One region of the Shewanella sp. ALD9 genome, then DNA from elsewhere that is predicted to be linked to it. Evidence: predicted binding sites of a transcription regulator. Region 1 holds the regulator's gene; each other region holds the start of a gene.
The links. The regulator MetJ, encoded in region 1, represses methionine synthesis genes. The targets are predictions, from matches to a motif close to TAGACGTCTAGACGTCTA.
Positions count from the first base shown of each region.

Region 2: metH (methionine synthase) is a predicted target of MetJ. The motif match lies at 4,367-4,384, and genes of this name have one in related genera.
Region 3: msrA (peptide-methionine (S)-S-oxide reductase MsrA) is a predicted target of MetJ. The motif match lies at 3,417-3,434, and genes of this name have one in related genera.

Region 1 covers NZ_PJCD01000001.1:429,005-436,801, forward strand. Annotated here, with positions in the region: gene CXF88_RS02005 (pseudouridine synthase) at 1-839, shown strand, start outside; gene CXF88_RS02010 (tetrathionate reductase family octaheme c-type cytochrome) at 934-2,328, opposite strand; gene CXF88_RS02015 (DUF3373 domain-containing protein) at 2,391-4,103, opposite strand; gene CXF88_RS02020 (cytochrome c) at 4,252-4,581, opposite strand; gene CXF88_RS02025 (sulfite exporter TauE/SafE family protein) at 4,938-5,678, opposite strand; gene metJ (met regulon transcriptional regulator MetJ) at 5,754-6,068, opposite strand; gene metB (cystathionine gamma-synthase) at 6,277-7,446, shown strand; gene CXF88_RS02040 (bifunctional aspartate kinase/homoserine dehydrogenase II) at 7,578-7,797, shown strand, end outside.
Region 2 covers NZ_PJCD01000002.1:391,149-398,945, reverse strand. Annotated here, with positions in the region: gene metH (methionine synthase) at 425-4,141, opposite strand; gene CXF88_RS05250 (histidine phosphatase family protein) at 4,425-5,168, shown strand; cobalamin riboswitch at 5,351-5,484, shown strand; gene CXF88_RS05245 (ABC transporter ATP-binding protein) at 5,563-6,372, shown strand; gene CXF88_RS05240 (iron ABC transporter permease) at 6,365-7,471, shown strand; gene cobT (nicotinate-nucleotide--dimethylbenzimidazole phosphoribosyltransferase) at 7,626-7,797, shown strand, end outside.
Region 3 covers NZ_PJCD01000042.1:147,121-154,917, reverse strand. Annotated here, with positions in the region: gene CXF88_RS18980 (hypothetical protein) at 1-624, shown strand, start outside; gene CXF88_RS18975 (hypothetical protein) at 636-995, shown strand; gene CXF88_RS18970 (hypothetical protein) at 1,255-1,497, shown strand; one part of gene CXF88_RS18965 (IS3-like element ISShfr8 family transposase) at 1,643-1,904, shown strand; one part of gene CXF88_RS18965 (IS3-like element ISShfr8 family transposase) at 1,904-2,730, shown strand; gene msrA (peptide-methionine (S)-S-oxide reductase MsrA) at 2,915-3,394, opposite strand; gene astE (succinylglutamate desuccinylase) at 3,616-4,644, shown strand; gene CXF88_RS18950 (thiamine pyrophosphate-dependent dehydrogenase E1 component subunit alpha) at 4,801-5,979, shown strand; gene CXF88_RS18945 (transketolase C-terminal domain-containing protein) at 5,983-6,960, shown strand; gene CXF88_RS18940 (dihydrolipoyllysine-residue acetyltransferase) at 6,970-7,797, shown strand, end outside.

The sequences.
Region 1 (7,797 bases):
AGTTTTTGGTCGATCATTTTAAGCAAATCGATGCCAGTGTGTGGCAGCAACGGATCAAAGATGGCAAAGTTCATTGGCAAAATGGTGAGTTAATTACCGCAGACAGTGTCTATCAAGCCACTGCCAAAGTGTATTATTACCGCGAAGTGCTGGCCGAAACGAAAGTGCCTTTTGCTGAGCTGGTGTTGTATCAAGATCTTGATACCATTGTGGTTTATAAACCGCATTTTTTACCTGTTACCCCAGGCGGAAATTACGTCAATGAATGTTTAGTGCATCGATTACGTATCGCGACTCAAATTGATACGGTCGCCCCAGCACATAGGCTCGATAAAGACACGGCTGGGGTGATGTTAATGACGCTCAATCCGCAAACACGCCATGCATATCATCAGCTATTCTTAGATGACAATATCACTAAAGATTATCAGGCCATCGCTAAATTAACGCCTAGGTTGGTGAGTGAATTAGCCGATAATACTTGTACGCTTCCTATTCATTGGACGGTTCAAAATCGTATTGTGGCGGCAAATCCAAGCTTTACCATGCAGGTGGTTGAAGGCGAGGCGAATAGTCATTCTGAAATCAGTTTAGTGGCGGTAAAAAATGGTTTTGGCTTATTTGAGTTAAGTCCGATTACCGGTAAAACTCATCAATTACGTGTACACATGCAAAGTTTAGGCATGCCGATTTTACACGACCGCTTTTATCCAGTGTTACAGCCTAAAGGGCCGGATAACTTTGATAAGCCGTTGCAGTTGTTGGCTAAACGGTTGCGCTTTACCGATCCCATCAGTGCTATTGAACAAGATTTTCAATGCCAAGGTTTAGATTTTTAGTTGGTTATTTAGCGAATAAAAAAACCGCCATCGTAAAGTCGATAGCGGTTTTTTTGTATCAGCTTATTGCTGTTGCAGTGAGCTTATCTGAGTATTAGTCAGCTTTTGTGTGTTTAATACTTTTACGATTTTTCATTGGGTCGCCATCATAACCAAGGGCTTTCCAGTCTAAACGCTCGCCTTTGTTGTGGCAGTCATTACACTGTAGTGCCTTGTCTTTTGGTGACACCATGTGGTTGATGCGCCACCACATCTCAGTTTCAACAAAACCATGCTGGCCACTGTATTTAAGTCCTTTCTCTATCATGGTTGGGTTAGCTTCCATGCCTAATTTGGCTGCTAAGTCCCAATCAAACTTATCCCAGTAGCCACCTTCACCGTACGTTTTAGGGGTTATTAGAATATTGAGTTTAGTATCATAGATTTGCTTACCCGTGTGCACTTTAAATGGGTAGATTTTAGCTTTAGGGTCGCGAATATCACCTAATGGATAAGCTAATTTAACCGTTTTAGTTGGGTCCATTTTATCGCCAGCCATATACGCATCGGCGCGGCCATTAAACCAGGCATATTGTGGTTTAACGTCTTTTTGCCAAATAAAGCTGCCTTTCTTTTTCATAAAGGTGTGCTTGCCGTATTGGTCTGTTGTTTCAGGAAGATCTTGACCTGCTTTTGACCAATCCCAACGCATTTTGGTGGGTTCATTTTTAGCAAATGATGGTATGTGACAAGTCTGACACGCTACAGTTGCTGTGTGTGTATTGAGCTTTTTATTTTTGTGAGGCGCAGCATCATGGCAATTTACACAACCAATTTTGTTTTCACCACCAGGTGATACGCCCATCGAGTTACCGGTAATTTGATGATTTTCAGTAACGTGACAAGTTTGACACTGGAAGTCATTGCCATCGGTGTCCATGTGGACATCGGTCGCTTTGTCTGGATAAGACATTGATGAGTCTAAATCGCCGTGTTTAACCGCATCACCGCCGCCACCGTAAAAGTGGCAACTGCCGCAATTGTCACGCACGGGTGCACCTACATTTTGGGCAACATTGGCTAAATTGACTCTTGCTAAGGCCTCGCCTGCGCCCGCAGGATCTTTAATGTAAGTTCCTGTGGTGTCGTGACAGACTAAGCAATCGACTTTGGTCATGTCTTTAAAGTCGAATGTAGAATCTTTCCAACCATAACCGGCATGACAACTGGTACAACGCGGTTCGTTACCCGATATCGATACACAAAAGTTGTTAATACTGTTCTTTTTACCACGCATCACTGTGCGGTCAGGTAGTTTTTGCTCTAACTCCCAAGTCCAATGTGAAGATTTCATAAACTCTTCAGCATGTTCTTTATGGCAGGTTAAGCATTGTGTCGTCACTTCAGGGCCATTAGCAAAAGGCCCTTTCAGCGCCTCTTTGTGGTTAAAGGCAGCCTGTGCGCTACTGCTTAATAACAGTAATACAGCCAGTGCTGATAATAGTTTCATGATATTTGTCCTTACCCCTGAGCTTGTGCTCAGGGGGGCCAAGTTAGAAGGTTAAGTTAGCGTTAGAAGTTAACAGTCAGTGAGGCATTGACGTCATAGGCGGTGTCAACAACGGGCAACATTGAGTACGCGCTACCGGCAATCACATCGTCAACCTTCATCGGTGCACCTACTGGTGAGCCACTTCCGGTATATTCATAGTCGTAATATAAACCGGCTAACTTGATAAACATTTTTGGATTAATATCAAAGATATAATAAGCTTCGGCAACGTGGCCGCGAGTGGCTAACTTACTGCCGATTGGGTCGTCTTGTGCTTGGGTGAAGGGACTCCAGTATTTAGAACCGTAGTTATATTCCAAACCAAATTTGCCGTATGGTGCAGGAATTTGCATGCCCACATAAATGCCGTAACCATCTTTGGTGTCGCTATCAACGGTTTCTTTTGGCACCATAATGATTTCAGTACCAGTGCTGTTCAACTCTGCTTCAAATACTGCATCGCTTAACATGCCACCGAACAAACCAGCATTGCCGTTAGGTTCAGCACGAGTCCATCCTAATGAGGCAAACATTTTCAGGTCGTCATCGGTTTCATAGGCATAACCTAGGCCACCTAAGTACATATCACCAATGACACCGCTTGGTTGTACGCGGGTGACGAAGTTAAAGTTGTCGAATTTTTGCATGTCTTGATACATGGTTGGGGCAAAGATACCCGCCAGTTGAGTAGGGAATGCCATGGTGCCCGTAAAGCCATCATTGACATCTTTAGCACCGAATAAAGTGAACTGTAAGAAATGGTTACCGTCATTAATCACGTCGATATTAAACCCGCCGAGGTGGGTATCTTTAGTGATGATGTCACCAAACAATTCGCCATTGCCGTACTGTGATTCAAAGCCTTGGCCATAGCAAAAACGTACTGTTTGGCCTTCAATACCGGTAATATCACCCAAGTTGTAACCTAAGGTCAGACCATCGAAGTTGAAATTGACTAAGTGACCTGATGGCGTGCCGCCTCTGAGTTCATTTTCACGATAATGATTTGGTGGACCGTACGTTGAAGGGCGACGTCCAATAGAAAGGTAAGTGCCACTACCATTAATGTCTTTCCAATTAAAATAGGCGCGCTCTACTTTTAACTCATCACCACTGGTGCTACCGCTACTGGTGCCGTCCATGGTGAATGAGTTCCATGAGTCGAATACTTTAACTCCAGCAGAGTCTCCCCAGCTCTTAAACATGGTTAAACGTCCTGCAAAGCTGACGTTATCCCACACTTTAGCGTCAATGTTTAGGCGTAAGCGCGTGGTGTAAAATATATCGTTATCAATGTCCTGTTGGGTTTTTTGGCCCAACAGCATTGGCATAACGCCTTGAAGCATACCGCTTTGAAACGCGCTGGCTAAATCAGGGTTTGCCATCATCATTTGGCCTAACGGTGAGGTAGCACTGTTTGGATCGCCAAATACTCCTGACATGGCTTTAGCGCCAAAGTCAGAAAAGTTAACGTTCATGGCTGGGTTCCAAGTGACGTTTTGATAATGTAATGAATGTGCTTTGGTTCTAAAATCACCCGTAATGGCTATTCTGTCTAAGGCTGTGTGACGCTCGGTTTTGTCAACTCGTGAATTTAAGTAATCAAGATCTTCATTAATAGTAGTCAGTTGTTGTTTAAGATCGGCAATCTTTTGTGCATCGGTATCTGCTGCTAGGCTTGCGCCGCTCATAAAGAGCGCGTTAGCCACTAATATTGAGATGAGAGTTCTCATGGTCTTTCTCCCCTTTATTTGCCAAATAACAAGGTCAATTTGGCAAATTTTTTGTGTCAGGATCCCTGAGGCTAAGCCTCACAGTTTTTTCGTTTGGTTTATTGGCTGATGTTTCGTTTAGAACGAAAAGATACTCAGCATTGATGATTTAGCCGCAAGTAGCTGGTTGGTCTGAATCGGCGGCGTGGTCATATAAAAACTGTTGAATATCTTTTATGTCTTTTTCTGATAAGGCTTCAAAAACGGCAGGTTTAGCTTTGTGCTTATCACGAGTAAAGAAACGATCCCATTGGCTCATGGTTTTGGTCATTGGGGTTAATTCAGGACCTTCACTGTTAGCGCTGTGGCAGGCTTTACATTCTTTTTTGTACAGGTGCTTACCTTTTTTAGGATTACCACCATCTGCGGCCATCACTTGGGTGCCAAGTGATAATGCCATAGCAACTGCGATACCAACTTTAATGTAAGTGTTCATCATTTTGTCCTCTGTCGGGCTTATTAGGGTTGTGCATTAACAGCATTTAATTATTTATTTGCTGTAAACAATGTTACCTAAAAGTGAGTAGTGTTAATTTGAAGTAGATCATATCCATGAGAAAAATCTAATTGAAAAAAAGTTAATTGAAAGAAATCTAATGAACTAGTGTGATGTGGATCTATTGCGCCAAGATGAGGATTTTGCTAGAGGAGATAAAAGTGGTTTTTTTGATACTTATTGATGGCGTTTTTAGGTGAGAAATAGACTGCTTGATAAATAGAAGGGGAAGATTTTAATCATTATTAGCGAACAAGCCCATTGATGGCTGGTTTTGTTTACAGGTACAGAATAGCTGATTAGCTCATTAACGTGTTGGTCGACATAATCACTAACACAGTGGCACTAATACTACATAACACTAAGGTGACTATGCGGGTTTTATCTTTATCAACGCGGCCAATTAATCTACCTGAGACAAGATAACCAGCAACGACTGAAGGCAATAATAGCAGTGATAGCCATAAATGCTTCACTTCAACTAAGCCGACGATGGTTAGAATAGCTAAGGCAATTAATGAGCTAAACACGAAAAAGGCAGATAATGCCGCTCTAAACTGACCTGGGTCTTGGCCTGCAAGCAAAATGGCCATTGGTGGACCACCGATAGCAGCGATATTGCCAAATATGCCTGAAAATACCCCAGCGATAAATAAACTGAGGCGATTAATAGGGGCGGTAAAGCGAAAGATGCTAAGAATAACAGCAATAAACACAATGCCTGCAATCACTAAGCCTAGTATGGCTTGTGGGGCAAACAGCAATAATCCAGCGCCTAAAAACCCCCCAGGGATCCGCCCGAGTAAGGCATATTGCAAACCATTAAATTGTAGATGACCGCGTTCTCTAAATAAGGTCATTGCAGAAATGGCAAAGCCCATAACAATAATAGGAACAGGAACTAATTGAGGATTAACAATATACAGCAGCGGGCTAGCAACAACGGCTAACCCAAAGCCAATTAAGCTTTGGGTTAGCGCGCCAAAAAACACGATAATCGATGCCAGTATCAAGGTCGTTGGATCGATAAATGACATCATAAGTTCTCTTTAAAAACATGACGACTTCTTATTAGGGTCGTTTCAAAGTCTGTGAGGTATTGACTAATCAGTGAATTATTCGAGCTCTTCCCACTCGATACCCATATCATCCATTAACTTTTTCGCTTCACTTGGAATGCTATCAGGCTGATCTTTTGATAGATCACCGTCATAAGGTAATGGTTGACCTGTGTACGCATGCAAAAATGCTTCGCATAGCAGTTCACTGTTAGTTGCATGGCGCAGATTATTTATCTGGCGACGCGTCCGCTCATCCGTCAGTACTTTTAATACTTTTAAAGGGATAGAAACCGTAATTTTTTTTACTTGTTCATTTTTTTTGCCGTGCTCGGCATATGGGCTGATATATTCGCCATTCCACTCAGTCATTAACTTACCCTTAACGATAAATACGCTGCAGATTTTAAACCGTTACAATCTCTAGTCAAATTATTGCTACTATTTAATCCCGATTGCAAATAGATTTCTTGATGTTTAGACGTCTAAACGTCTATTTAAGTTGACGGATGGGGATCTCTTAGGTAAATTTGGACGTCTAGACATCTCTTTGTGTGTTTGTGAAATTTTAGGAGTTACCATGACTAAGCATCAAAACGCCACATTGGCCGTTCGCCAAGGTATTGAAACAGACACACAACATGGTGCTATCGTGCCACCGATTTATTTATCGACCAATTATTCATTCGATGGCCACAATAATCCGCGCGAGTTTGATTACAGTCGTTCGGGTAATCCTACTCGATGTATTTTAGGTGACGCACTCGCCAAACTCGAGCAAGGTGCTACCGGCGTGGTGACATGTACCGGCATGGCGGCGATTACATTGGTGACTAGCTTACTTGGCCCAGAGGATTTATTGGTTGTGCCGCACGATTGTTATGGTGGCAGTTACCGCTTATTTACTAACTTGGCCAAAAAAGGCCAATTTAAGTTATTGGTTGTTGATCAAACTGATGCGCAAGCGCTGAGCAAAGCGATAGCTCAAAAACCGAAAATGGTGTGGTTAGAAACGCCATCGAATCCTTTATTGCGGGTGGTAGACATTAATGCCATTAGTATCGCTTGCCATGACGTTGGCGCGCTAGTGACAGTCGATAACACCTTTTTATCACCAATATTACAGCAGCCATTATTATTAGGTGCAGACATTGTGATTCACTCAACCACCAAATACATCAATGGTCATAGCGATGTGGTCGGTGGGGCTGTAGTGGCTAAAGATCCTCAAGTGGGTGAGTTGTTACATTGGTGGTCAAATACTCTTGGGCTTACGGGGTCAGCATTTGACAGTTATTTAACCCTCCGAGGCTTACGTACTTTAGCGGTACGAATTCGTGAGCATCAACGTAATGCACAAAAGATTGTTGAGTTACTCAGCGCCAGTGATGTGGTGGCCAAGGTGTATTATCCGGGTTTAAAAGACCATCCAGGTCACGAAATTGCGGCAAAACAACAACAAGGCTTTGGCGCTATGTTAAGTTTTGAGTTAATCGGCGGCGAAGCGGAAGTGGTGGCATTTTTAAAGGCGCTGTCGTTGTTTAGTGTTGCCGAAAGTTTAGGCGGAGTGGAAAGTTTAGTCGCCGTTCCGGCCACTATGACCCATAGAGCAATGGACCCACAAGCAAGGCAAGAGGCTGGTATTAAAGAGACTTTATTGAGACTATCTGTCGGTATTGAAGATGCAGATGACCTCTTGGCCGATATTCAAGCAGGCCTAGCAGCTGTTGCCGCGATAAAATCAGCTTAATTCGAGTTTAAGTTAGCTGTGGTTTCGACCAAATTGGGTAAAATAGCAAAACATGCACTTGCAACACTATTGGTTTCAAAATAGAAGTCTAGCAGTCGCAACAAAAGTCGTAGTTGTTTAAGGAGTCAGTAATGACGCGAAGTCATTTACATAAGTTTGGTGGTTCAAGTTTAGCGGATGCAGATTGCTATCGCCGTGTTGCACATATTCTACTTACGCATGGTCAGAGTGATGATTTAGTTGTGGTATCCGCCGCCGGAAAAACGACTAACTTCTTATACAAATTATTGAGCCTGCGTGACAGCGGTCAGTTGTGGCAAGAAGAGCTGCAAATTCTGATCAGTTACCAGC
Region 2 (7,797 bases), on a different contig from region 1:
TTAAACGAAGTTATTGTAGAGTGATTCTTTAAGGGTATCTATTATTATAAATGACTATTTTTTATAGTGTAATGATGAAAAGGGTATGTCCAGTTGAGATGTTTTTACTTTATCCAGCAGTAAATTAAATTGAGAAGATCAAAGACGTTTTAAGTTATTTATTGTAAAAACGACGAAGCGTTATCCCGGCTAAAAAGCATTGCCGGAATAACGCTTGATTTGACCCGTGCAGTATGGAGTCTTTTGACCAAAATCCAAACCAAGTTTGGACATAAAAAAGAGTAACCGTGATGACTCAAGGTTACCCTTTTTTCAGGTTCACTTTTTATTCAGAAGCACTCTTTATTCAGAAGCACTATCTACTCTGGGTCTCTCTTTATTCAGGATCTCTTTCTACTCTTGAACCATTCTATTCGAAATAAATCTATTCTGGATCATAGTCCAATATCGGTGACAACCATTTCTCTGCTTCTGCCAACGTCATGCCTTTACGCTGGGCATAATCTTCTACCTGATCTTTACCAATATTAGTCACGCCAAAATAGCGTGATTTCGGATGGGCAAAGTACCAGCCTGAAACAGCAGCCGTTGGGTACATGGCAAAGCTTTCGGTGATGTTCAAATCAATCGTTTCATCTGGTTTGAGCAAATCCCATAACAAACCTTTTTCAGTGTGGTCTGGGCATGCTGGGTAACCTGGCGCTGGGCGAATGCCTTTATAACGTTCGCGAATTAACGCTTCATTGTCGAGCACTTCATCGGCGGCATAACCCCAAAACTCTTTACGAACACGTTCGTGCATACGCTCGGCAAAGGCTTCGGCTAAACGGTCTGCTAAGCATTTGAGCATAATCGCGTTGTAGTCATCGTGATTGGCTTCAAAACGGGCAACATGTTCATCAATACCGTGCCCCGTCGTTACCGCAAAACCGCCCATGTAATCAGCAACGCCTGAATCTTTTGGAGCGACAAAATCTGATAAACAGAAGTTGTCGTTACCCACGCGTTCAAGCTGCATACGTAAATGATGGGTGGTCATTTCCAATGTGGTGCGGCTTTCATCGGTATACAGTTCAATGTCGTCATGGTTGACGGTATTGGCTGGGAATAAACCGATTACTGCTTTGGCGGTAAGCCATTTTTCAGCAATAATTTGCTTCAACATGGCTTGGCCATCGGCAAATAATTTAACCGCTTCTTCACCAACGACTTTGTCTTTTAAAATTTCAGGGTAATGACCGTGCAGTTCCCAGCTTCTAAAGAACGGTGTCCAATCGATACGTTCGACTAGGTCTTCTAATGGATAGTCATCAAACACCTGGCGACCTAATACATTAGGCGTAAATGGGGTGTAGTTTTCCCAGTCGTGTTTGCAACGGTTTTCGCGCGCCGCTTCAATCGACACGATGGTTTTACGCTTGGTTTGCGACAAACGTTTTTCACGCATCATGTCGTATTCTGCGTAGGCTTCGTCAATGGTTGCTTGGCGAGTGGCGTTATTAATCAGCTTAGACACCATAGGTACAGCGCGAGATGCATCGGCAATGTAAATTGCGCCGTGTGGGTAATGCGGTGCTATTTTTACTGCAGTATGAATTTTAGAGCAGGTTGCACCACCGATAATAGCAGGGATGGTTAAGCCTTCACGGTGGAAGGTTTTCACGTTGTGGACCATTTCATCCAAACTTGGCGTGATTAAACCAGACATGCCGATAATGTCGATATTATGCTCTTTTACTGCATCGAGAATTTTATCAACCGATACCATGACCCCAAGGTCGACCACTTCGTAGCCGTTACAGGCAAGTACTACTCCAACAATATTTTTACCGATGTCATGCACATCACCTTTAACGGTGACCATTAAAATTCGGCCGTTTGACTGGCCTGCAACCTTTTCAAGCTCAATATATGGGTTTAGGTAAGCGACGGCTTTTTTCATTACTCGTGCCGATTTGACCACTTGCGGTAAGAACATTTTGCCAGCACCAAATAAGTCGCCGACCACGTTCATGCCGTCCATCAGCGGTCCTTCAATAACATCGAGCGGGCGCACGGCTTCTTGACGAGCAGCTTCGGTGTCTTCATCAATAAATTCGGTAATGCCTTTAACCAATGCGTGCGATAAACGTTTGGATACCGGCCAGCTGCGCCAGGCTAAATCTTCTTTTTTGGCCACTTGTGAGCCATCGCCTCTAAAGCTTTCAGCGATGTCGAGTAGCTGCTCGGTGTTGTTTGAGTCGGCTACCGGACATGGTAAGTTTTGAACTACGTTTTCAACCCGTTTTTTGAGCTCTGGTTCAATATCATCGTATATGGCTAACTGACCAGCGTTAACAATACCCATGTCCATGCCGGCTTGAATGGCATGGTATAAAAACACCGCGTGAATGGCTTCGCGTACTGGGTTGTTACCGCGGAACGAGAATGACACGTTAGACACGCCGCCTGAGATCATTGCGTGTGGCAAGGTGGCTTTGATGTCTTTTATCGATTCGATAAAGTCGACTGCATAGTTGTCGTGTTCATCAATACCGGTGGCAATGGCGAAAATGTTAGGGTCAAAAATAATGTCTTCTGGTGGAAAGCCAACAACATCAACCAAAATGCGATAAGCACGGGTACAGATTTGGGTTTTACGCTCACGTGTATCGGCTTGGCCGTCTTCGTCAAAGGCCATTATAATGGCTGCCGCACCATAGCGTTTTACTAAGGTGGCTTGTTCAATAAATTTGGCTTCGCCTTCTTTCATCGAAATAGAGTTAACAATCGACTTGCCTTGAACGCATTTAAGCCCAGCTTCAATCACTTCCCACTTTGATGAGTCAATCATGATGGGCACGCGGGAGATGTCGGGCTCAGAGGCGATTAAGTTTAAAAACTTCGCCATTGACGCCACGCCATCAAGCATACCTTCGTCCATGTTGACGTCGATAATTTGCGCGCCATTTTCAACCTGCTCGCGCACGACATCTAAGGCTTCTTCAAACTTTTCTTCTTTAATTAAGCGTAAAAACTTAGCCGAACCGGTCACGTTAGCGCGCTCACCGACGTTAACAAATAACGAGTTTTTGTCGATGGTGAGTGGCTCTAGGCCCGATAAACGACACGCCACAGGTATATCTGGTATCTGTCTTGGTTCGTGTCTGAGCACCGCTTCACGAATAGCACTAATGTGTGCGGGTGTACTACCACAACAACCGCCGACAATATTGAGCATGCCTTCTTGCGCCCATTGATTAATGACTTCGGCCATTTCTTCTGGGGTTTCATCGTAGCCACCAAATTCGTTGGGTAAGCCAGCATTTGGGTGGGCAGAGACATAACATTCGGCAATACGTGATAATTCTTCAACGTACGGGCGCAGCTCTTTTGGTCCGAGGGCGCAGTTAAGGCCAATCGATAACGGCTTGATGTGGCGTAAAGAGTTATAAAAGGCTTCGGTGGTTTGGCCGGTTAATGTACGACCAGAGGCGTCGGTAATAGTGCCAGAGATCATAACGGGTAGGCGATCGCCAAGTTGATCGAATACTTTTTCAATCGCAAATAGGGCGGCTTTGGCGTTTAAAGTATCAAAAATGGTTTCAACCATAATGATATCGGCGCCACCTTCAATTAAGGCGCTGGTGGATTCAACATAAGCGTCGACTAATTGGTCGAAACTGACATTACGAAACGCTGGGTCGTTAACGTCTGGACTGATAGAGCAAGTACGGTTGGTTGGGCCTAATACACCAGCAACATAACGTGGTGAACCTGTTTGCGCGGCCACTTCGTCGGCCGCTTGGCGGGCGACTCGGGCGCCAGCAAGGTTAATTTCAGCGGCTAGCGACTGCATATCGTAGTCGGCCATGGCAATGGTGGTGGCATTAAAGGTGTTGGTTTCAATAATGTCGGCACCGTTTAGCAGGTACTGAGTATGAATATCTTTAATGATTTGCGGTTGGCTGAGTACTAATAAGTCGTTGTTGCCTTTAACATCGCAATGCCAATCTTTAAAACGCTCGCCACGATAATCTTCTTCTTCCAACTTATAGTCTTGGATCATGGTGCCCATGGCGCCATCTAAAATCACAATACGCTGCGCTAACAATGCATTAAGTTGTTCAAGTGTTTGACTGTAAGAAGTCGATTTCGCCATAACAGTTACCTTTTTATCACTATGTTGCTTGATACCTTGATTGAGATAAGCATACCCTTATTTTTACAATAGTAGGGCGATAACATCATTGCTGTGCACAAGTGTTGTAAATAACAGTTATACACAACGGTTGCTTTAACCGTTGCAGGCAATTGCCTTGGACAATTACTGCGTACAATGATTATCTTCTAAATGATTATCTTTTAAGATAGTATTTTAGACATATAAACGTATAGACGTCCATAGTACGCGAATTTTTATCACTAGAGCAAGGCTGAATTAAATGAAACAAGCCAAGATAATATTAATGCGCCATGGAGAATGCGAAGGTGGGGCAATATTTCGCGGCCAAACCGATGTAAAGCTCACCGACACTGGAATGGCCCAAATGCAGCAAGCGTTTGCTGAACTGCAATATCCAATTAGCCATGTGTTTAGTTCGCCATTGCAACGGTGTCAGCAATTCAGCCAGCCTTTAACGCAGCGATTAACATTACCGTTAACGACGATACCAGCACTGCAAGAAATTGATTTTGGTGTCTGGGATGGGCAATTGTTTGATGCAATTTATCAGCAAAATCCAGGTAAATTTGATGCTTACTGGCATAACCCATGGTTGGCTGATAGCACGCCTGATAAAGCCGAGTCGGTAAGCGATTTTGCTGCGCGAGTAGAAGCCGGGCTCATGAGCGTGGTTGATGAACTGTGGCGCTCACGTCATCAGCAGCACTCTTGTTTACTGTCTATCGACGAACAACAAGGGCAAAGCTTGCCGCAAACTGCTCAAGCTGTCGATTGTCCCCATGCGTTAGTGGTTACTCACGGTGGGGTGATGCGCTGTTTAATGGGCTACGTGCTTAAGGTTGGCCAATCTAGCGGAATATTCGCTAACCTAGCGATCCCCTATGCTGCTATTATGGTGCTCGATGTATATTGGCCTGATGATGTTGATAAGGTTGACGCTTTTCAAGCGACAGCAATGAATAGCAATACCGCTAAAGTGAGCTTTACATTACATTGGCCGTAACACTTCATTGGCTGAGCGTTACAACCATAGTGTCATTATTTTTGCGCCATAATTTGCATAATAATCTGCGCCATAACGTGCGTAGTCATTAGTGTCACAATTTGCATAGTTATTTGCAAAGTTATTTGCAAAGTTATCAGCGCCGTAATTTGAATAGTTATTTGCGTCATAATTGTCGTAATAATCTGCGTCGAAACCATAGTGCCTTTCAAGGTATTGGGAATTGGGATAAGCCCAAACTGTACCCGCAACTGTAGATGTACCCATCGAATATGGGGACATAAGTCAGATACCAGCTTTGAATCGCCTCAATATCCATGCCTAAGCGGGTGACTTAGGGGAGTTATTAAATAGATGTTTGTGTTAATTAATTGGACATGGCGGGCTAACTTTCATGTCTGAATCTGTATTAGATGTAAATCATCTTTTTTGGCAAGTCGATAATAAAACGATTCTGGCGGACATTCATTTCAGTTTGCCTAAAGGCCAGATGCTAGGACTAATTGGTCCCAATGGCGCAGGAAAGTCGAGCCTGTTACGCTGCTTATATCGCTATATTGTGCCGACCAGCGGCGATATTGAGATATTTTCTAAACCCATCAGTGAGTATTCCTCTAAGTTGTTAGCGCAGAATATTGCTGTGGTGCAACAAGATACCCCGCATTATTTTGACATGACCACCGAGCAATTAGTGTCGATGGGGCTTACTCCGCATAAAGGCTTGTTTGACTCAAACACAGCCCAAGACCGTGAACGTGTGGTGAGTGCCTTAACCAAAGTGGGATTACAGCAAAAAGCTCAGCAACAATATGAACTGTTATCTGGCGGTGAAAAACAACGTGCCCTAATTGCCCGAGCCATTGTGCAACAGCCGCATATTCTTATTTTAGATGAACCGACCAATCACTTAGATATTCGTTATCAAATTCAAATTCTTGAACTCGTTGCATCTTTAGGCATCAGTGTTATTGCTTCTATACACGATCTGAATTTAGCCAGTGCAATGTGCGATAAATTACTGCTACTCGACCAAGGACGATTAATTGCTAAAGGTACCCCAACAGAAGTGCTAACCGAGCGGCAAATTAGTGACGTGTTTGGTGTGTGCTGCGACATTAATCTTCACCCACAACACGGTAAGCCGCTGATCAGTTATTTTTATGGTTACCAACCGAGTCAGAAAGGATGCCCCGATCATGATTGATGCATCGCAACGTCGCTACTATGTTTGTTTCAGTCTGTTGGTATTGGCTACACTGCTTACCCCGATATTTGCCGCCAGTTTTGGGGCGGCTAACATTCATCTTAATGACGTATTAATGATATTTAATACCTTATTGGGCGGCGACATGCCGAGTGCGATTGAAGGCAGTGAACATGCGGTTACGATAACCCAACGTATTGTGCTTGAATTACGCTTACCGAGAATTTTGTTGGCCTTTGTGGCTGGCGCAGGGTTGTCTATAGCAGGCAGTGTATTACAAACCGTGACCCGCAACCCGTTGGCCGACCCGTATTTGTTTGGCATTAGCTCCGGGGCGTCATTTGGTGCAGTGCTGGTGGTGTCGTTATTCAGTCAAACCGGTTTGTTTGCCGAAATGTTTTCTGGTGTATTGACTATAGCGCCAAGCTTTACCGCGCAACCTTGGTGGTCTTGGTCGACATTAAGCATACCGATAGGAGCATTCATCGGCGCCAGTTTATCGGTGTTGGTGGTGTTTATTTTGTCGGGACCTGGTCGAAGTAGCCAAGTTGAACGTATGTTGCTGTCTGGTGTAGCAACGTCGTTTCTGTTTGGGGCATTGACTAGCTTGCTGTTGTATTTTTCAACCCCTCAAGCTGCGGCGTCAGTACTGTTTTGGAGTTTAGGCAGTTTTGCTAAAGCCAGTTGGTCTAATTTACTCTTACCCAGTGTGACGGTAGGGGTGAGTTTATTGATTATGTTGGCATTTAGACGGCAAATTATGGCGCTGCAAGCGGGTGATGAAACGGCTCATACATTAGGGATTAATGTCGCAAAATTGCGCTTAAGTATGTTGTTACTGTGTTCGCTTATTACGGCAATGTTGGTGGCAACTTGTGGTGGCATTGGTTTTGTTGGTTTGATGATCCCGCATACGGTTAGGCTATTATTTTCCGGACGTCAGCCGATGATCTTAACCGCGATGTTAGGTGGCTTATTTATGGTGTGGATTGACGTGATAGCACGATGCATTTTATTTAACCAAGAATTGCCTGTCGGCATTATTACAGCTGCATTGGGCAGCGTGTTTTTCTTGTTTATTTTGCGTCAACGCCGTTAAACACTGAGCTCTTTTTATAGGCACATAGCTAAGCACATAGCTAAGAATTAGATAAGCACATAGATAAGCACATAGATAAGCTCTTTGATAAGCACTGTATGAGTGCTGCAATACATCATATTGAATTTTATCTGCCCGAATTGTTGGAGTCGCCATGTTTGTTATAGAAGCCGTTAAGTCAGATGTTGATGCCAATATTCAACATAAGATTAATCAAAAAACCAAACCATTAGGGGCATTAGGGCAGCTAGAAACCTTGGCGCTACAGATTGCTCGGGTGCAGTACAGCGGCGATAAACAGTCGTTAAGCACACCGCTGCAAATCA
Region 3 (7,797 bases), on a different contig from region 1:
GCTAATAAACTTCAAGATGCATTAGAGAAAGTAAGAATTGGCGCACAAGCAAAATATCCTAAAGCCCAAATGATGATGTTAGAACAAAACGCAAGGGAACTAGGGAAAGACTTTAATCAAAAGTTCCAAGCAGAAATCAATAAATACATTGGTCGGGTCAAAAGCAAAAGAGGTACTGTTTACAGTAATGCTGATCGAGGTATCAATAAAGCAAAAAGCGGTAGGTCCATAAAACCGATTCAATTTACCTCTACAGTCGATTTTCAAAATTTACGTGCTTTTGAAATGGGAGCTAATGTTCTCGGTAAAGGGTTAATTGTGCTTGATGCTGGGATTCGTGCGGGCAATGTACATGTTGATTATTTAGCTGGAGCTAATTGGCAAAAGCGTGCCGCGGTTGAAACTGCCGGTTTTGGTATAGGTACAGCTGCTGGTTTATGGGGGGGAGGTCAAGTCGTAGCAGCCGGCCTAGGTGTTGCTATGCTAGCTACGCCTGTTGGATGGGTCATTATTATCGGTACTGCCATTACGGTTGGAGTTGTAGCGGCTAAAGGTGGAGATATTGCTGGGAAATGGGCTGCCAATAAAGCCTATAATATCGGAGATTGGCTTAATAGCCTGTAAAGGAGGTATTCATGTCAGAACTATCAACTGAAGACTGGATGGGTATATTTTTTTTTATTACCTTCTGTATGTGGAGTATTGCTGTACTTTTGTTTGGCCGAATTACCGTTAAGCATATTGAGCGCGAAATGGCAAAAGAGGACATATTGCCGGCAGAATGGGATAAAGGCATAGGTATGAGATACCCCGCTTATGCGAGTATTATCATGCGCCCTAACGCTAAAAGGCATGCTTCTATTGTTGACATAGAAGCTACCAAGCGCTTTAGTCGAAAAGTCGACTGGTATTTGGCTGTATTTGTACAGATCTCTAGTGTTGTGTTTTTTACTCTTATGTTCACTGTTGCTTATCTATACGGCCCTGATAACTAGCAAAATTGGTTGCCTTAATATTTAGATACGACGATAACAATCGGTATTGTGGTGACTAAGGCCGGTAATGGGATTGGGATATTCGGAGCTAATAAAGCCTTTAATTTAGGTGACTGATTAAATAGCCTATAGCGAGGGATTTATGTTAGAACTATCAACTGAAAGCTGGATGGCTGTAGTGTTTTTTATTGTATTGCTTATATGAGGTACTGCCATATTTTTATTTGGCCGCATTACTATTAAACATCTTGAGCAAGAAATGTTGAAAGAAGGGATAGAGCCCCCAGCTTGGGATAAAGGTATTGGTGCACGAATGGTTGCTTACGCTGGGGTTATAGCTTGGCCCAACCTCAAACGTCATGCTTCTCTTGTTAATATTGAAGCGACAAAGCGCTTTAGTCGAAGCAAAGACAAAAAACTTGCGTGGTTCTACATTATTTCTTTGGTAAGTATTTTTACTCTTGGATTAATTATTTACTATCTATATATCCATAAGAGTTAGTAGTGTTACTGGGTGATTGATTTTACATCGATGAGTAATATTAAGTAAAAGCTAACAAAAACATCTATCCTCTGGTAATCCCCCCTAAAAATAGTAGATTTCAAAAGTAGAATTTTCTCGTAATATATACGCAGGGAGATTCTGCATGAAAACATCAAAATTTAGCGACAGCCAAATCCTAGCAATCCTTAAACAAGCCGAAGCTGGCACCCCAGTTCCGGGGCTTTGCCGTGAGCATGGCATGAGCTCTGCGACCTTCTACAAATGGCGCGCCAAATTCGGTGGCATGGACGCTTCTATGATGGCGCGATTGAAGGAGTTAGAGGCTGAGAATTCACGACTCAAAAAAATGTATGCCGAAGAGCGACTCAAAGCTGAAATACTCAAAGAGGCCATCGAAAAAAAGTGGTAAAGCCGTCGCGGCGGCGGGAGCTGGCGCAAAAGGCGGTGCAAGATAAAGCCATTTCGATCGCATTTGCGTGTGCCTTGTTTGGACTCAGTGAGAGCTGTTATCGCTATCAGGCAAAACTCAGTGATGAAAACGCTGCAATAGCCGACTGGTTACAGCAACTGACATCAACCCATCGGAGTTGGGGGTTTGGGCTATGTTATTACTTTTTACGTAACGTGAAACGCTACCGATGGAACCATAAGCGGGTGTATAGGATTTACCGAGAATTGGAGCTAAATCTACGAATTAAGCCGAGGAAACGCTTGAAGCGTGATAAACCGGACGCATTGGCGGTGCCAGAGGCAATCAATGAATGTTGGTCCATGGACTTTATGCACGACCAACTGGAAGATGGTCGCAGCATTAGGTTATTGAACGTGATTGATGATTACAACCGTGAAGGCTTGGCGATAGAGGTCGACTTCTCCTTACCTGCGGAGCGTGTGGTGAGAACATTGGATCAAATCATCGAATGGCGTGGAAAACCAAAACAGATACGCAGTGATAATGGTCCAGAGTATATAAGTGCGGTACTGGCAGCCTGGGCTGAAAAACACAATGTAGAACTGAAATTTATTCAGCCTGGCAATCCACAGCAGAATGCCTATGTAGAACGCTATAATCGGACTGTACGATACGAATGGCTGAGCCAATATCTTTGGAATAGTATTGCCGAGGTACAGGAACATGCGACACAATGGCTATGGTTTTATAACAATGAAAGACCCAATACAGCAATTGGTGGTGTCCCACTAAAGCAAAAACTGGCACTAGTGGCCTAAGTCTCTACTTTTGACCTCAGCTAAAAATGGGGAGATTACCCTCTGCCGTTGCTCAAATAGGGTGTTTTTGTTTCATTGTTGAAATAAGGACATCTCTCTTATTTCAACAATGTGTCGTAAACTCAAAAATCTCAGTGATTTTGGTTGATCACGAATAAGAAAAGTACTATTTATCTCAATCCAATTAGTAAACCAAGTGACAGGTTGGTAAATTATTTTTTTCTAAATAATTCTGGTGGTATTCCTCGGCAATGTGGAATGTTTGTATCGGTACAATTTCAGTCACAATATGACGCTGTCCCCATTTACCGCTGCGTGCTAATGCCAGCTTTGAGCTTTCAGCTTGGGCTTTTTGCTCTTTATCGTGAAAAAAAATCGTGCTGCGATATTGAGTACCAATGTCACCGCCCTGCATATTCAGCATGGTTGGGTTGTGATTTTTCCAAAAAGTGTCCAACAAGTCGTCGTAACTGACGATTTCTGGATCAAACTCAACTTGAACCACTTCTGCGTGACCAGTTGAACCCGTCTTCACTTCTTTATATGTGGTCGCACTGTCTTTGCCACCCATGTAGCCACACGTTGCGTTACTGACGCCGTTAATTTCACGGAAAAAATATTCAACACCCCAAAAACAGCCTGCACCAAATGTTGCTAACGCCATGACATACCCTTAAAACAAATTATAGAAGTCTAGATGGCTACAATTGTGTTGAATATTGTGTAGTTTTGCAAGCAAACTTTTATTAATAAATAAATCTAACATATGCCACCAATAAAATAGCGTTTGGCTATGATAGAATCCGCGACAATAGGCAGTAATAGTTAACATCGTTTTACGTCAAAGTTAACTACGCCATATAATAATGAGACAAGGAGTTGATAGTGTTATCTGACCTGATGATAAACCATGATTTTTTAGCCTATACCTTAGCCAATCCAAATCAATTACCTGAAGCATCTGATTTTATGTTGGCAGATCATACCCGTGTAGATGTATGGGATACGGGAGTGATTGTATTTACTCCGGCTAATGCAACCAAAGATATCGTGCTGTCTTGTGCTGTGCACGGTAATGAAACTGCACCGATTGAAATCTGTAATCAACTCATTAAAGATTTGCTCAGCCAACGAATTGTTGCCAAGCAGCGAGTGATGTTTTTAATTGGTAATCCGGCCGCGATCATCAATAAAACCCGTTTTATTGATGAAAACATGAATCGTCTATTTAGTGGCGCGCATTCTAAAGGCGAGGGCTTAAGCCATCCGGAGCGTCACCGAGCAAAAGCGTTAGAGCAATACGTGGCAGACTTTTTCAATGCCAATAATGACAATCAGCGTATTCATTACGACTTACATACTGCTATTCGTGCTTCTAAGCATGAAAAGTTTGCCATATACCCATACCGTCCTGGCCGTGCTTTTAGCGGTGAACAAATTATGTTTTTGGCGGCATGTGGCGTTGATACTATGTTGTTTCACCACGAACCAACAACGACGTTTAGTTATTATTCGTCCGAGCAATTTCAAGCAGATGCTTTTACTGTGGAATTAGGCAAAGTAATGCCATTTGGCCAAAATGATATGAGTCGTTTTGCACAAACTCATACTATGCTTGAAAAGTTGATTACTGAAACTGAGTTAGCACCTGTTGAGTTCGACCCTAGCAAGGTCAATTTGTATAAGGTATCGCGCTCTATTAACAAGCACTTTGATAATTTTGAATTTAGCTTTGCAGGCGATGCAGAAAACTTCAGTGCCTTTAGTCAGGGCGAGGTATTAGCGACAGAAGGCGGGAAGCAAATCACAGTCGAGCAACCATTAGAAGCGATCGTATTTCCTAATGAGAACGTGCCGGTTGGGCAACGTACGGTGTTGTGTTTAGTACCCGCGTTGAACGAAACTATTATCTAGTCGTAAAGCAATATATACATGTCAATCGCGAGTAAAATGCGTTTACAGTGAGAGTAAGTATTGATAGGTAGTTTACGTTAACGTAATGTCTACTCGCATAGTATAAATAGAGCCATGTTTATGTTGAACATGGCTCAACAATAACAAGAGCATAATATGAGCAACGCACCACTGACCAATGAAACAGTGCACCGTGTCAGCTTCTTAGACAAAGCGTCATTGCACATCCCCATCTTGCGTATTTTGCAAGCTGATGGCACCACTTATGAAAGTGCGGTTCTACCAGTAATCGACAAGGCTCTGGCCGAAAAAATCTTTGATACCTGTGTTTTTACACGCGTATTAGACGAGCGTATGTTGGGTGCGCAGCGTCAAGGACGGATTAGTTTTTACATGACCTGTACCGGTGAAGAAGCCTCAATTATTGGCAGCACAGCCGCGCTTGATAAAGACGACGTCATTTTGGCTCAATATCGTGAGCACGCCTCATTGCGTTATCGCGGCTTTACGACTGAACAATTTATGAATCAAATGTTCAGTAACGAGAAAGATTTAGGTAAAGGTCGCCAAATGCCGATTCATTACGGCAGCCGTGAACTCAACTACCAAACTATTTCATCACCTTTGGCAACTCAAATTCCACAAGCCACAGGTGTTGCTTATGGCATGAAATTACAAGGCAAGCGTAACGTTGCCATTTGTTATTTTGGTGAAGGCGCAGCATCAGAAGGTGACTTCCATGCTGGTTTGAACATGGCCGCAGTGCTTAAGTCTCCGACCATCTTTTTCTGTCGTAACAATGGTTATGCTATTTCAACCCCAACTGAAGAGCAGTTTGCTGGTAACGGTATAGCCAGTCGGGGAGTTGGTTACGGTATGCATACCATTCGTGTAGACGGTAACGACATGCTAGCGGTGTTAGCCGCCACGCAACAAGCTCGTGCCCATGCACTAGAACATAATGCTCCAGTATTGATTGAAGCGATGACGTATCGTTTGGGCGCGCATTCTTCATCAGACGATCCATCTGGTTACCGTTCAAAAGAAGAAGAAGCCAAATGGCAGCAACACGATCCAGTAAAACGTTTTAAATTATGGATGGTTAACAAAGGCTGGATAACTGAAGCCGATGAAGCCAAGTTATTTGAACGTTATCGCGAAGAAGTATTAGCAGCGGTTAAAGTAGCTGAAAAGCTACCTATTCCGAAACTAGATGAAATTATTGAAGATGTGCTTGATAAACCGACTCCAGCATTGAGAAAACAGCTTAAAGAGCTGAAAGAACACATTGCTAAGTATCCAAAATCCTATCCAAAAAGCGCAGGGAGACTCTAAACCGTGGCTCAAATGAATATGTTACACGCCATCAACGAGGCGTTATCAATAGCCATGACTGCCGACGAGCGCATGGTGATTTTTGGTGAAGACGTTGGCCACTTCGGTGGTGTTTTTCGCGCGACTTCTGGTTTACAAGAGCAGTTTGGTCGCGACCGTTGTTTTAACACGCCGCTCACTGAACAAGGTATTGCTGGTTTTGCTAATGGTCTAGCATCTTATGGCATGACTGCTGTTGCAGAAATTCAGTTTGCTGATTATATTTTTCCGGCATTCGATCAAATCGTTAATGAATCGGCAAAATTTAGATACCGCAGTGGTAATCAATTTGATGTGGGTGGGTTAACCTTCCGCACACCATACGGTGGTGGTATTGCCGGTGGACATTACCACTCTCAATCACCTGAAGCCTATTTTACCCAAACGCCTGGTTTAAAAGTGGTCATTCCGCGTAATCCAGAACAAGCTAAAGGGTTGTTGCTGGCGTCTATTCGCGATCCAAACCCGGTGATTTTCTTTGAACCTAAACGTTTGTACCGCGCATCTGTTGGCGAGGTTCCAGCCGGTGACTACGTTATCGAATTAGGCAAAGCACAAGTGGTTAAGCAGGGCAGTGATATTACTGTTCTGGCTTGGGGCGCACAGATGGAAATCGTCGAAAAAGCCTGCGAACGTGCCGAGAAAGAAGGTATTTCATGTGAAATTATCGACTTACGCACTATCGCGCCATGGGATGTTGAAACTATCGCAAAATCAGTGACCAAAACAGGTCGTTTACTGATTAACCATGAAGCGCCATTAACCGGTGGTTTTGCTGGTGAAATTGCGGCAACCATTCAGCAAGAATGTTTCTTATCGCTTGAATCACCGATCAATCGTGTGTGCGGATTAGATACGCCTTATCCATTGGTGCATGAAAAAGAATACATGCCAGATGAATTAAAGACCTTCGAAGCCATCAAGGCCACAGTGTCGTTTTAGGAGTAAGGTATGATTAAAGATTTTATTTTACCCGACATCGGCGAAGGTGTGGTGGAATGTGAATTAGTTGATTGGTTAGTTAGCGAAGGTGACATTGTCACTGAAGATCAACCGATTGCTGATGTAATGACAGATAAAGCCTTAGTGCAAATTCCGGCGCCGCATGCTGGAAAAATTACCAAGCTTTACTACGCCAAAGGTGAAATCGCCATTGTGCATCAACCATTGTACGCAGTTGAAATGGATGGAGATGACAACGATAGCGTCATTGAAGCGCCTGTTGCTGCCATGACACCGGTTAACGATTCAGCTGTTAACAACAGTAATGCTGTTACGGCCACAACCAGCAGTCAGTCAAACATTGAAGAGTTCTTATTACCTGATATCGGTGAAGGGATTGTTGAATGTGAATTGGTTGATTGGTTAGTCGAAGAAGGCGATATCGTCGTTGAAGATCAACCCATCGCTGATGTGATGACCGATAAAGCGTTAGTGCAAATCCCGGCGATGAAAGCCGGTAAAATTGTCAAACTGCATTATCGTAAAGGTCAGCTTGCTAAAGTGCACTCACCTTTATTTGCCATTGAAGTCGAAGCTGAAGTTAATGCTCCGTCAGCTCCTGTTGAAGTGGTTGAACAAGCACAAGCAGCTGCGCCACAAGTTAACCTTGAACCTGTTGCACAAGGTAAAGCCTTAGCTAGCCCAGCCGTTCGCCGCATGGCACGCGTACTGGACATTAATATTGCTATGGTTGTTGGCACAGGCAAAAATGGCCGAGTTTACAAAGAAGATATTGAACGTCATCAGCAAGGTGGTCATGCCACTCAAGCTGCAGCA